Regions from separate parts of the Vagococcus hydrophili genome, predicted to be linked through region 1. Evidence: predicted binding sites of a transcription regulator. Region 1 holds the regulator's gene; the other holds the start of a gene.
What was found. The regulator CtsR, encoded in region 1, represses protease genes until heat stress. The targets are predictions, from matches to a motif close to TTGGTCAAAAAAGGTCAAANA.
Positions count from the first base shown of each region.

Region 2: the regulator CtsR is predicted to act here: its motif matches at 2,722-2,742, upstream of G7082_RS01980 (ATP-dependent Clp protease ATP-binding subunit).

Region 1 is NZ_CP049887.1:1,252,993-1,259,647, reverse strand. Features, by position in the region: gene G7082_RS06370 (peptidase U32 family protein) at 1-269, opposite strand, end outside; gene G7082_RS06365 (peptidase U32 family protein) at 284-1,204, opposite strand; gene G7082_RS06360 (ATP-dependent Clp protease ATP-binding subunit) at 1,319-3,793, opposite strand; gene G7082_RS06355 (CtsR family transcriptional regulator) at 3,799-4,266, opposite strand; tRNA gene G7082_RS06350 (tRNA-Leu) at 4,412-4,497, opposite strand; tRNA gene G7082_RS06345 (tRNA-Gly) at 4,512-4,583, opposite strand; tRNA gene G7082_RS06340 (tRNA-Thr) at 4,594-4,666, opposite strand; tRNA gene G7082_RS06335 (tRNA-Lys) at 4,686-4,758, opposite strand; tRNA gene G7082_RS06330 (tRNA-Val) at 4,772-4,844, opposite strand; rRNA gene rrf (5S ribosomal RNA) at 4,865-4,980, opposite strand; rRNA gene G7082_RS06320 (23S ribosomal RNA) at 5,067-6,655, opposite strand, start outside.
Region 2 is NZ_CP049887.1:399,903-406,557, reverse strand. Features, by position in the region: gene G7082_RS01985 (DUF1827 family protein) at 1-276, opposite strand, end outside; gene G7082_RS01980 (ATP-dependent Clp protease ATP-binding subunit) at 505-2,682, opposite strand; gene G7082_RS01975 (hypothetical protein) at 2,876-3,058, shown strand; gene G7082_RS01970 (phosphocarrier protein HPr) at 3,230-3,496, shown strand; gene ptsP (phosphoenolpyruvate--protein phosphotransferase) at 3,496-5,220, shown strand; gene G7082_RS01960 (glycosyltransferase family 4 protein) at 5,465-6,487, shown strand; gene G7082_RS01955 (glycosyltransferase family 4 protein) at 6,503-6,655, shown strand, end outside.

The DNA of each region.
Region 1 (6,655 bases):
AATTCACAGAAAAATTCTCCCGCACCTTTTGCATCAAACTCATGAGTCACCATGTTGGCTGCCACATAAACTTTGGCATTATGCGCTTTTGCAAATGCCACACCTTCTGCCATTTCTTCATAAGTAAAGTTACCCGCACGACTTCTTAAACCATAAGCATTCCCACCAATATAAACTGCATCGGCTCCGTAACTAATCGCTGTTTTTAATTTTTCTAAGGTACCCGCTGGCGCTAGCACCTCGGGTCGTTTCAATTCTTTTGTCATCATTATCTATGGACTCCTTATTTAATATCGTCTGGATCAAAGTAATAAAAGCCAGCATCAAGCGTGCGTTCTTTAGGATGAGCTGCCATCACTAATTCCGTTAACCGTTTAGCTTCTGTTTCGTTCCATTTTCCGGCTTGAATCAATTCCTTAGCCTCTACAAAGTAAGAAACAATTTGAAGGTAAGCTTCTCCTTGTGTGTAAATACCGTCTAATTTCCAATGAGTTAAACCAATTTTTTCTAATTCACCTAACTCAGTCATTAAGTTCACATCATTGGTCGCAAAAATATGTGTGCCGTGTTCATCCTCATAAATCGAATAATGAGTTTCTTCGGCTTTAGGTTCAGAGATAAACAATTGACTTGTTTTGTCTGTATTTTTCTCTTGCTTGGTGAAATTAAAATAATTTTGAACCAAAGGACGTTTCGATTGATGGATACATGTAGCACCATACACAAGCATCTCTCCGAAAATATCCAGATTTCCTGATAAATCTACTAATTCCAAGTACGGAATTTCACGAGATAAGACAGCACCAATCGCGCCACGGTTTCCCCAAAAATTAATCTGACGAGAGCTTGTCACCATTGTTGCTGCATCGTAAACATAAGGAAGGTTGTAGCCATCACGTCTAATGACATGAATCACGCCAGGGTCTCCTACAACAATCTCATCGACTGATAAATTTTCTAAAAATCCTAAGTAATCAGGAATTAGTAACATCTTATCAGGATGCATGATCGCGTTGACTGCTATCCTTACCTTTTTCCCTTTTGAGTGTGCCAGGTTAACTAACTGCTTCATTTCTTCAATATTAAAGTGCGTTGGCAAGCGTAAACCAAATGTCGCATCCCCAAAATACAAATAATCAATATTTAAATCTACTAATTTTTCAGCTTGTTGAAAGGATTCAACGGTTGCTGTAATTTCTATCATGTTCTAATCTCCTTAATTGTGAGTAATCAGCATAATCCTACCACAATCACCCCAACTTTGACAATGTTATCACAAATAAAAAAGCGCTAGTTATTAAACTAGCGCTAAAGTTTGTTAGACTTTTTGCAAATCTTTTTCTTTCGTAACCTTCACATTAATTTTACCTTTTTTAGCTCCCATTACTACTTTACTACCTGGCGTAATCTCACCAGAAAGGAGTAATTCACTTAAACGATCTTCGATTTCTTTTTGAATCGCTCGTCTAATCGGTCTTGCTCCGTATTCTGGATCAAACCCTTCCTTACTAATCACTTCAATAGCAGAAGGTGTTAATTTCAAGTTAATTTTTTGCTCTTTCAATCGTTCAACCACAGATTGACTCATAATCTTAACAATTTGATTTAATTCTTTTTTATCCAATGAATGGAAAACAAGTAATTCATCCACACGGTTTAAGAATTCTGGACGGAAACTTTTCTTAAGCTCTTCTAAAATACGAGATTTCATGGCTTTATAATCTTTTTCCCCACCAGTTGAACCAAAACCAACTGTTTTCTCATCACGTAAAGCTGTGGCTCCAATATTTGATGTCATGATCAAAATCGTATTTTTAAAATCTACTTTGCGGCCCTTAGAATCTGTTAAATGACCATCATCTAATACTTGAAGTAAAATATTGAAAACATCTGGATGTGCTTTTTCCACTTCATCCAGTAAAACCACTGAATAAGGTTTTTGACGAATGCGCTCAGTTAACTGACCACCTTCATCATAACCCACATAACCAGGAGGAGAACCCACTAAACGACTTGTACTATGTTTCTCCATAAATTCAGACATGTCCACACGAATCAAGGCATCCTCAGAACCAAACATCACAGAAGCCAAGGTTTTAGCAAGCTCAGTTTTACCCACACCTGTTGGTCCTAAGAACATAAATGAACCAATCGGACGATTCGGATCTTTCAAACCACTTCTAGCACGACGAATCGCACGAGAAACAGACTCAACAGCTTCCTCTTGACCAACCACACGCTCATGTAACACTTTTTCAAGCTCTAGCAATCGTTCTGTCTCTTTTTTCTCTAATTGCTCTAAAGGAATTCCAGTCCACTGCGCCACAACCGAAACAATCGCTTCTTCTGTTACTTTCGTTTTATATACAGTGTCTTTCTTCTTTTCAGTTTCAATTAATTTATCCAATTTTTTATAAGCCGCTTTTTCTTTTTTACGAGCATTTGCCGCATCTTTAAAGTCTTGTCTTAAAATAGCATCTTCTTTTTCTTGAATAATTTCTTCAACTTTTTCACGTTGCAAAGCAATTGGTGAACGCTTATCTGCCACTTCTAATCTGGCGCGAGCCGCAGACTCATCAATCAAATCAATGGCTTTGTCCGGCAATTGACGATCACTAATATAGCGTGTCGATAAATTCACCGCCGCAAACACCGCCTCATCCGTAATTCGAACCTTATGATGATCCTCATAACGAGAACGTAAACCAAGTAAAATCTGCTCCGCTTCCTCAGCTGTTGGCTCATCCACTTGAATTTTTGCAAAACGACGTTCTAAAGCCGAATCTTTTTCGATATATTTTTGATACTCATCTAAAGTCGTCGCACCAATTGTTTGAAGCTCACCACGAGCAAGAGCCGGCTTTAAAATATTCGAAGCATCAATTGCCCCTTCTGCCCCACCAGCACCAATTAACGTATGAAGCTCATCAATAAAGAGAATCACTTCACCGTCACGATAAATTTCATCTACTACTTTCTTCATGCGGTCCTCAAACTCACCACGATACTTCGTTCCAGCAACCACTGCTCCCATATCTAACATCATCAAACGTTTAGACAACATTTCTTTAGGAACACGACCTTGAATAATGCGTTGAGCTAAGCCTTCAGCAATCGCCGTTTTCCCCACACCAGGTTCTCCTACTAAAACAGGATTATTTTTCGTTCTACGACTTAAAATCTGGATTAAACGCTGAACCTCTTTATCACGTCCCACTAAAGGATCTAAACGATTATCTCGGGCAGATTGAGTCAAATCACGAGCTAAAGAATCAAGCGTCGGTGTTCCTTCTTCCACCTGTTGACGAGAGGCATTGGGTTGTTTTCTTTGATTTTGCTTATTAGCCGGTTCTACCAAGCCAATTTTTTTATAAATCAGCTGACGAACCTTTCCTAAATCCACATCTAAGTTAGTCAAAACACGAGCAGCCAAAACTTCCTCATCCTTGATTAAAGCAAGTAAAATATGTTCAGTCCCAACGCTAGGCGCTCCCACTCGCTTAGCCTCTGCACTAGCAAAAGATAAAACTTGTTTTGCCCTAGGTGAATATGGCAATAGCTCTGAAACATTCGCAGGTTTTTGTCCATATTGAGTAATATGTTCAACTTCCTCAAAAACCATTTTTTCATCCAAATTAAAACTTCTTAAAACTTTCCCAGCAATTCCTTTTTGTTCATTAATTAAACCTAATAACAGATGCTCAGTTGAAATAGCCTTCTGTCTAAAATATTTAGCTTGTATTTCTGCAATCTCCAAAGCAAGCTTCGCCTTGTCTGTAAATAATTCACTCATACTATTCACTCCTTCTCGTCATATGTTAAACGTTCTAATAACTCGACCATCATATGTGCTCTTAATTTATTATTATCACTCACACTAAGTAACGGTTTATTACATAATAACGTGCTTATGATTTCCTTTTCCCTCAATTCAATCACATCGTTTAGGTATAATTGTTTTAAGATAGCAAACGCATCACTTTCTGTCAAACTAGAGCCTACAGATTCTGACACACGAATCAAATAGTCACCATGTTGAAGTAAATCAACCTTCACAATTCTAATATAGCCACCACCACCACGCTTACTCTCCACTTGGTATCCTTGTGGCACTGTGAAACGTGTCTTTATCACATAATTTATTTGTGACGGCACACAATCAAACAAATCAGCCATTTCAGAACGACGAATTTCAACCATTTGATTGATTTCCAATATTTCTTTTAAATATGCCTCAATAATATCTGACATATTTCGATTATCCAATTGAAACACCACCTTTATCGTCAATTGACTATCTCTGACCTTTATTATACAAAAGTATGCCTCAATAATACATTAAAAGGTTCCAAAAATTTTTGGTATAAAAAAAAAGCCATTTCTGACTTTCTTATCTGAATTACTATTAAAATGCCGAGGACCGGAATCGAACCGGTACGGTGATCACTCACCGCAGGATTTTAAGTCCTGTGCGTCTGCCAGTTCCGCCACCCCGGCTAAGAACTCATAAAAGCGGAAGACGAGGTTCGAACTCGCGACCCCCACCTTGGCAAGGTGATGTTCTACCACTGAACTACTTCCGCTTATTTAAAGTGCCGGCTAAAGGAGTTGAACCCTCGACCCTCTGATTACAAATCAGATGCTCTACCAACTGAGCTAAGCCGGCTTATTTTTTACAAAAAAAATGACCCGTACTGGGCTCGAACCAGTGACCCTCTGATTAAAAGTCAGATGCTCTACCAACTGAGCTAACGAGTCGTCATTCTTTAAATGGAGGTTAACGGGATCGAACCGCTGACCCCCTGCTTGTAAGGCAGGTGCTCTCCCAGCTGAGCTAAACCTCCGAATAAAAAAAACGCGTACAGCATGGCGACGTCCTACTCTCACAAGGGGAAACCCCTCACTACCCTCGGCGCTAAGAAACTTAACTTCTGTGTTCGGCATGGGAACAGGTGTATCCTTCTTGCCATCATCGCCACACTTACGTGCGTTTTATTTAATTGAGTGATTGTTCACTCAAAACTGAATGTTTTAGTTAGACATCTTTTTTACTTCACCGTTTTTCTTTGGTTAAGTCCTCGATCGATTAGTACTAGTCCGCTCCGTACATCACTGCACTTCCACTCCTAGCCTATCTACCTGATCATCTTTCAGGGATCTTACTTTCTTAAAGAAATGGGAAATCTCATCTTGAGGGGGGCTTCACGCTTAGATGCTTTCAGCGTTTATCCCTTCCACACATAGCTACCCAGCAATGCCCTTGGCAGAACAACTGGTACACCAGAGGTGTGTCCATCCCGGTCCTCTCGTACTAAGGACAGCTCCTCTCAAATTTCCAACGCCCGCGACGGATAGGGACCGAACTGTCTCACGACGTTCTGAACCCAGCTCGCGTGCCGCTTTAATGGGCGAACAGCCCAACCCTTGGGACCGACTACAGCCCCAGGATGCGACGAGCCGACATCGAGGTGCCAAACCTCCCCGTCGATGTGAACTCTTGGGGGAGATAAGCCTGTTATCCCCAGGGTAGCTTTTATCCGTTGAGCGATGGCCCTTCCATGCGGAACCACCGGATCACTAAGCCCGACTTTCGTCCCTGCTCGAGTTGTAGCTCTCGCAGTCAAGCTCCCTTATGCCTTTGCACTCTACGAATGATTTCCAACCATTCTGAGGGAACCTTTGGGCGCCTCCGTTACTTTTTAGGAGGCGACCGCCCCAGTCAAACTGTCCATCTGACACTGTCTCCCGCCACGATAAGTGGCGCGGGTTAGAATGGTCATAACACAAGGGTAGTATCCCACCAATGCCTCCCTCGAGACTAGCGTCCCGAGCTCTACGGCTCCTACCTATCCTGTACATGTGTTACAAACATTCAATATCAAACTACAGTAAAGCTCCATGGGGTCTTTCCGTCCTGTCGCGGGTAACCTGCATCTTCACAGGTACTAAAATTTCACCGAGTCTCTCGTTGAGACAGTGCCCAAATCGTTACGCCTTTCGTGCGGGTCGGAACTTACCCGACAAGGAATTTCGCTACCTTAGGACCGTTATAGTTACGGCCGCCGTTTACTGGGGCTTCAATTCTGAGCTTCGCTATTGCTAACCCATCCTCTTAACCTTCCAGCACCGGGCAGGCGTCAGCCCCTATACGTCATCTTTCGATTTTGCAGAGACCTGTGTTTTTGATAAACAGTCGCTTGGGCCTATTCACTGCGGCTGAACTTGCGTTCAGCACCCCTTCTCCCTAAGTTACGGGGTCATTTTGCCGAGTTCCTTAACGAGAGTTCTCTCGCTCACCTTAGGATTCTCTCCTCGACTACCTGTGTCGGTTTGCGGTACGGGCCGTTTGTTTCTAACTAGAAGCTTTTCTTGGCAGTGTGATATTAAGACTTCGGTACTAAATTTCCCTCCTCATCACAACTTGTCCTTAGAGGTAAAAGCATTTGACTCTTACCAAGACTTGTTGCTTGAACGCACATATCCAACAGTGCGATCTTGTAACCTACTGCGTCCCTCCATTGTTCAAACAAAACAAACGGGTACAGGAATCTCAACCTGTTATCCATCGCCTACGCCTATCGGCCTCAGCTTAGGTCCCGACTAACCCTGGGAGGACGAGCCTTCCCCAGGAAACCTTAGTCATTCGGTGGACAGG
Region 2 (6,655 bases), 850 kb from region 1:
TTTCATGGAAATTTCAACAACACCAGTGGTTCTGATGATACTTAAATCATCTTTATTGATCCCTCGATCTAAAATTTCCTCTAAAACATGATCCACTTCAAATTCTTTCACTTCTCTTGATTTGTTAACAATCACCACTTCAATATGAGTGTCTGCAATACTGTGGACGACTAATGTTTTTCCAAGTGAGTAAACTTTAACATACGTTGCATCTGTATTTTCTAATTGTTTTGAAACTAGAGTTGCATAGCTGTTAGTTACATCGATTAATTTCATACTGATCACCTCTGTCTGTTATTGAACTTCTTTTAGAATATGTATCTATTATACCATTAAATGAAAAATAAATCAGATAAATAATTGGTATGCCTTCATTTATAAGTAGCTTTGTTGAATCTTTGTTATGTATATTAAAAGGAGGTAAAGTATAAAAATCTTGTTTAGCAACCTTTTGAGATGAGTAAGTAACTCTCATAGGAGATAATTTCATTATTTAAAAAGTTGTTATTTCCCCTTCACCACGATGTCATCTCCCTCTAAAACAGCAACAAGTTCTTTCGTTGCGGGATGTTCCAAGTAAAAATCAGCAATTTCATCTTCAATATTTTCTTGAATTACTCGTCTTAGTGGTCGTGCCCCCATTTTAGGGTCATAGCCTAGATCAACTAGTTTTTCGTTAACTTCTGTACTTGTTTCAATTTGGATGCCTTGATCCTTCATCATCTCGTTAACCTCATCAATCATTAAGGAAACAATCCTTAGTAAGTTTTCTTTACTTAAAGATTTGAACTCGATAATCCCGTCAAAACGATTTAAGAATTCGGGTTTAAAGAAATTGTTTAACTGCCCTAAAACTGATTGGTTTGTTCCTTCTTTAGCAGCACCAAAGCCAACGTTTGCTTCCACAGCTCCTGTTCCAGCGTTACTTGTCATGATGATTAAGGTGTCTTTGAAACTCACTGTGCGACCTTTTGAGTCAGTCAAACGACCGTCTTCTAATATTTGAAGGAACATATGTAACACGTCAGGATGAGCTTTTTCAATTTCATCTAAAAGAATCAGGCTGTACGGATTTCTTCTCACAGTTTCTGTTAATTGTCCTGCATCTTCATAACCGACGTAACCGGGAGGAGATCCGATTAATTTTGAGATACTATGTTTTTCCATGTATTCACTCATATCAAAGCGAATCATACTTTCTTTATCTCCAAACATTTCGAAGGCGAGTTGTTTACCAAGTTCTGTTTTCCCAACACCCGTTGGACCAACAAAGAGAAATGAACCAATGGGGCGATTCTTTTTGTTTAAACCGATTCGGTTTCGTTTAATCGCTTTTGAAACTTTATCAACAGCATCATCTTGACCAATCACGTGTTTTCTTAAGTCTTTGTCGAGATTTTTCATTTGAGCTTGTTCTTTTTCTTTTAAATCTCCCACGGGAATACCAGTAATTGTTTCAACGACTTTTTCCATGTCTTTTAGTGTCACAGTTGGGATGTCTTCGTCAGCGACTTCTTTTTCTTTTAAATCAGTTAGCTTTTTGACTTGGTCTCGGTAGTAAGCAGCTTTTTCAAAATCTTCTTCTTTTGAGGCAAGCTCTTTTTGTTTTTCAGCATCTATAATTCGTTGATCTAAGACTTTTGGATCAATGACTTGAATGGTTAAATTCTTTTTAGAACCAGTTTCATCCAGTAAATCAATGGCTTTATCTGGTAATTGTCTGTCTTGAATAAAGCGACTAGATAATTTAACCGCACCTGTGATGGCTTCTTTTGTATAAGTTACATGGTGGAAATCTTCATATCGTTTTTGAATGCCTTTTAAGATGATAATGGTTTCTTCTTCAGAAGGCTCATTAACCCGAACAGGTTGCATTCTTCTTTCTAAAGCGGCATCTTTTTCAATGATTCGGTATTCATTTAAAGTGGTTGCGCCGACCATTTGTAACTCACCACGAGCAAGAGCTGGTTTTAAAATATTTCCCGCATCCATGTTCCCGTCACCAGCAGTTCCGGCTCCCACAATTTCATGGACTTCATCGATGAATAAAATGATCGATGGGTCTGCCTTTAGTTCTTGGATGAGTAGTTGCATTCGTTCTTCAAATTGACCTCTGATACCAGTTCCTTGAACTAAAGAAGCTACATCTAAACGAATTACTTCTTTTTCAAGTAATTTTTGTGGCACACTAGATTCAACGATTTTTAGAGCGAGACCTTCGACGACAGCCGTTTTACCTACACCAGGTTCACCGGTTAAAACAGGATTGTTTTTTGTTCGTCTATTTAATATTTCAATCACACGAGTAATTTCTTCATCTCGCCCAATGACAGGATCAATTTTTCCATCTCTGGCTGCTTGGGTTAAGTTTTCACCAAACTCTTGTAGAATACTGCCACCATTATTTCTAGGCGGTTTAGGTGGTCCCATTTTACCTGATTGAGTTGGTGGCGTTTTATCTTGTGATTGTTGGAAGTTTTGTTCGGCTAATTGACGGAATAACTCATTGAGGGAACCAAAACCATAGGGATCTTGGGTCATTTTTTCACGATGAGCTAAATCTTCTTGTTGTTTAATCTCACGGTAACATTGTTGGCAGAGGTCAATTTGTTTCTTTTGACCTTGAACATTTGTATATAGATGAATGGTAGCTTCATTTGATTGGCAATTTTGACAAAGCATTTGATCACTCTCCTAACTTGATAATTAAGATCAACTATCTAATTGACCTTTTTTGACCTTTGATTAATTATAACTTAGTTACTTACTTTTTATCAAGGAATTGAACTTCCTCAATAAAAGGGAATATTTGGCTTAAAGGGAAAGCTTACGTTATAATTGTGAGGTTAAATCAAATGAAAGAAAGTGACGGTTTATGGAAGAAAATAAATATACTAGTGAAATAGAAAAACTACTGACAGGTGAAATCGAAGAAATCAATGTTGAGAAGGAAGACTTTTTTTTATTTAGGGATGTATGGGTTAAACATCCTGAAAAAGACCAGATTGTAGGGGAAGCTATTTTAGGTGGAAGGGTTATTTATAGAAAGAACTCATGAAAATAATGCAAATACTTTCAAGTTCACTCAATAACTTGAATGAAAAAAGTTGTCACAAGTAATAAAACATGGTATTCTTTATCATTGAAAGGGTTATAAATTTTTAGTAAATCGCTAACAATTTTTAATCCGAAAAAACACATTCGTATAATTGAAGGAGAATGATTAATTATGGAAAAAAAAGAATTTCACGTAGTAGCAGACACAGGTATCCACGCACGTCCAGCAACTTTATTGGTACAAACTGCAAGTAAATTCAGTTCAGATATCAACTTAGAATACAAAGGTAAATCAGTAAACTTAAAATCAATCATGGGCGTTATGTCTTTAGGTGTTGGTCAAGGTGCTGACGTTACTATCTCTGCTGAAGGTGCTGACGAAGTAGAAGCAATCGCAGCTATCGAAGAAACAATGAAAAAAGAAGGATTATCAGAATAATGACTAAACAATTAAAAGGTATTGCCGTTAGTGATGGTATTGCGGTTGCAAAAGCTTATCTTTTAGTTGAGCCTGACTTATCATTTGAGAAAAAATCAACTGATAACGTCGATCAAGAAATTGCTCGTCTTTCTGATGCATTAAAACAATCAACAACTGAGTTACAAGCTATTCGTAACAAAGCAGCTGAGAGTTTAGGTGAAGAAGAAGCACAAGTATTTGATGCTCATTTAATGGTCCTTTCAGATCCAGAATTAGTTGGAGCTATTGAGGGTAACATTAAGGATAACCAAGTCAACGCAGAATCAGCGCTTAAAGAAGTAACAGACATGTTTGTTGGTATGTTTGAAAGCATGGTGGATAACCCATACATGCAAGAACGTGCAGCAGATATTAAAGATGTAATGAAACGTGTGATGAGTCACTTAGTAGGCGTTAAATTACCAGATTTATCAATGATTAACGAAAAAGTTATCATTGTTGCTGAAGATTTAACACCAAGTGATACAGCTCAGTTAGATCGTAATTTCGTTCAAGCCTTTGTGACTAACATTGGTGGACGTACGTCTCATTCAGCTATCATGGCCCGCTCATTAGAAATCCCAGCTGTTGTTGGAACTAAAAACATCACTGAAGCTGTCTCAGAAGGCGACATGTTAGCCTTAGACGGTAGCGAAGGTATTGTGACAGTTAACCCATCAACTGAAGAAATAGCTGAATTTGAAGCAAAAGCAAAAGCTTTCGCAGATCTTAAAGCTGAATGGGATAAATTAAAAAATGCTCAAACTGTTACAGCCGATGGTAAACATTTTGAATTAGCTGGAAATATTGGAACACCTAAAGATTTAGAAGGTGTTAATGGACATGGGGGAGAAGCTGTTGGTTTATACCGTACAGAATTCCTATACATGGACTCACCAGATTTCCCTAGTGAAGATGATCAATTTGAAGCTTACAAAGCAGTATTAGAAGGTATGAATGGTAAACCAGTTGTGGTTCGTACTATGGATATCGGTGGAGACAAAGAGTTACCATACTTGAAGTTCCCTGAAGAAATGAACCCATTCTTAGGTTACCGCGCAATTCGTATCTGTCTAGCAGAAGACGAAATGTTCCGTACTCAGTTGCGTGCTCTTTTACGTGCCTCAACTCACGGTAACTTACGCATTATGTTCCCAATGATTGCTACATTACAAGAATTCCGTGATGCTAAAGCAATGTTATTAGAAGAAAAAGCTAAATTAGTTGCTGAAGGTGTGAAAGTATCTGATGATATCCAAGTTGGTATCATGATTGAAATCCCAGCTGCAGCCGTGATCGCTGATCGCTTTGCTAAAGAAGTTGATTTCTTCAGTATCGGAACAAATGACTTAATTCAATACACAATGGCAGCAGACCGTATGAACGAACGCGTTTCTTACCTATATCAACCATATAATCCTGCAATCTTACGTTTAATTAAAAACGTAATTGACTCAGCTCACGCTGAAGGTAAATGGGCTGGTATGTGTGGTGAGATGGCTGGAGATCAAACAGCTGTTCCATTATTAGTTGGTTTAGGTTTAGACGAATTCTCAATGAGCGCAACAAGTATTTTACGTACTAGAAGCTTAATGAAACGTTTAGACTCAACTAAAATGGCTGAATTAGCTAACAAAGCAATCACTGAATGTGATACAGCTGAAGAAGTTGTGGCTTTAGTTAACGAATATACAGCAGAATAAAAATTGACAAAGACCTATGACGTAAGTATTGATACTTATGTTTTAGGTCTTTTTTTATATATACTTAAAAAATCATTGTTTTTTGTAATAAATTTATGATTATTACTCAAAACATGTTAAAATGATTGGTGGTTTCTTTTTTAGCATTTTTTTGAATATGCTATAATAAAAAGACAAACTAGGACTGTGGTAGGATGTTTTGACATTCGTTATTCAGTATAGTAATCAATAGGGAGTGAAATAATTGCTGAAGATTAATATGTTTTCTTCTGCTGACAAGGTGAAGGGGCAAGGCGTCGGAAGTGCCTACAAAGAATTAATAAAAATGTTAACCAAAACATTCCCAGAAGAATTTGACATTAAGATAAATAAATATACAAAATCAGATATCGCTCATTATCATACGGTAGACCCGTTCTTTTTTATCTCCACTTTTTTTAAGAAAAGAAGAGGTATAAGAATTGGCTACGTTCATTTTTTACCAGAAACATTAGAAGGTAGTATCGCCATTTTTTCACCTTTCCAAAAAATGTTTGATCGTTATTTGATTTCATTTTATAAACGGATGGATCAATTAGTTGTTGTGAATCCCTCTTTTATTCCTAAATTAGAAATGGCTGGAATCAAGACGGATAAGGTAACTTATATTCCAAACTTTGTGTCTTCAGAAGACTTTTATGAAATGACAATTGCTGAAAAAGAAAAGTGGCGTAGTGAATTAACTTATAAACAAGATGATTTTATTGTCTTTGGTGCAGGTCAAATCCAGCAAAGAAAAGGCTTAGATGACTTTATCAAACTAGCCATGGATAATCCTGATATTCAGTTTGTTTGGGCTGGTGGTTTTTCTTTTGGAAAAATTACAGATGGTTATGATCGTTATAAGAAAGTTTATGATAATCCGCCTAAAAACTTAAAATTCACAGGCATTATCGACCGAGATGAATTGGTTAAATATTATAATGTTGCAGATGTCTTTTTGTTGCCATCATATAATGAATTATTTCCAATGTGCATTTTAGAAGCGTTTAATTGTGGAACACCTATTATGCTTCGTGACTTAGAATTGTATCATGCGATTATTGATAATCAGTATATCGATACAAAAAATGTAGCAGAGATGCAGAAAGCTTTAACCCAATTAAAAAATAATCCGAATATGTTACAAATCTACAAAGAGAAATCCAAAGAGTCTGCTAAGTATTATTCAGAAGAGAATGTCGCAAAAATTTGGTACGAGTACTATACAAAGAGTTTAAAAAAATAAAAGGAGGTGAGTGTTGTGAAAATCGGCTTTTTTACAGATACCTATTTTCCACAAGTCAGTGGTGTATCAACGTCAATTAGAACGTTAAAATTAGAATTAGAAAAAAGAGGTCACGAGGTTTATATTTTCACAACGACTGACCCCAACGTAAGAGAACTAGAACCTAGA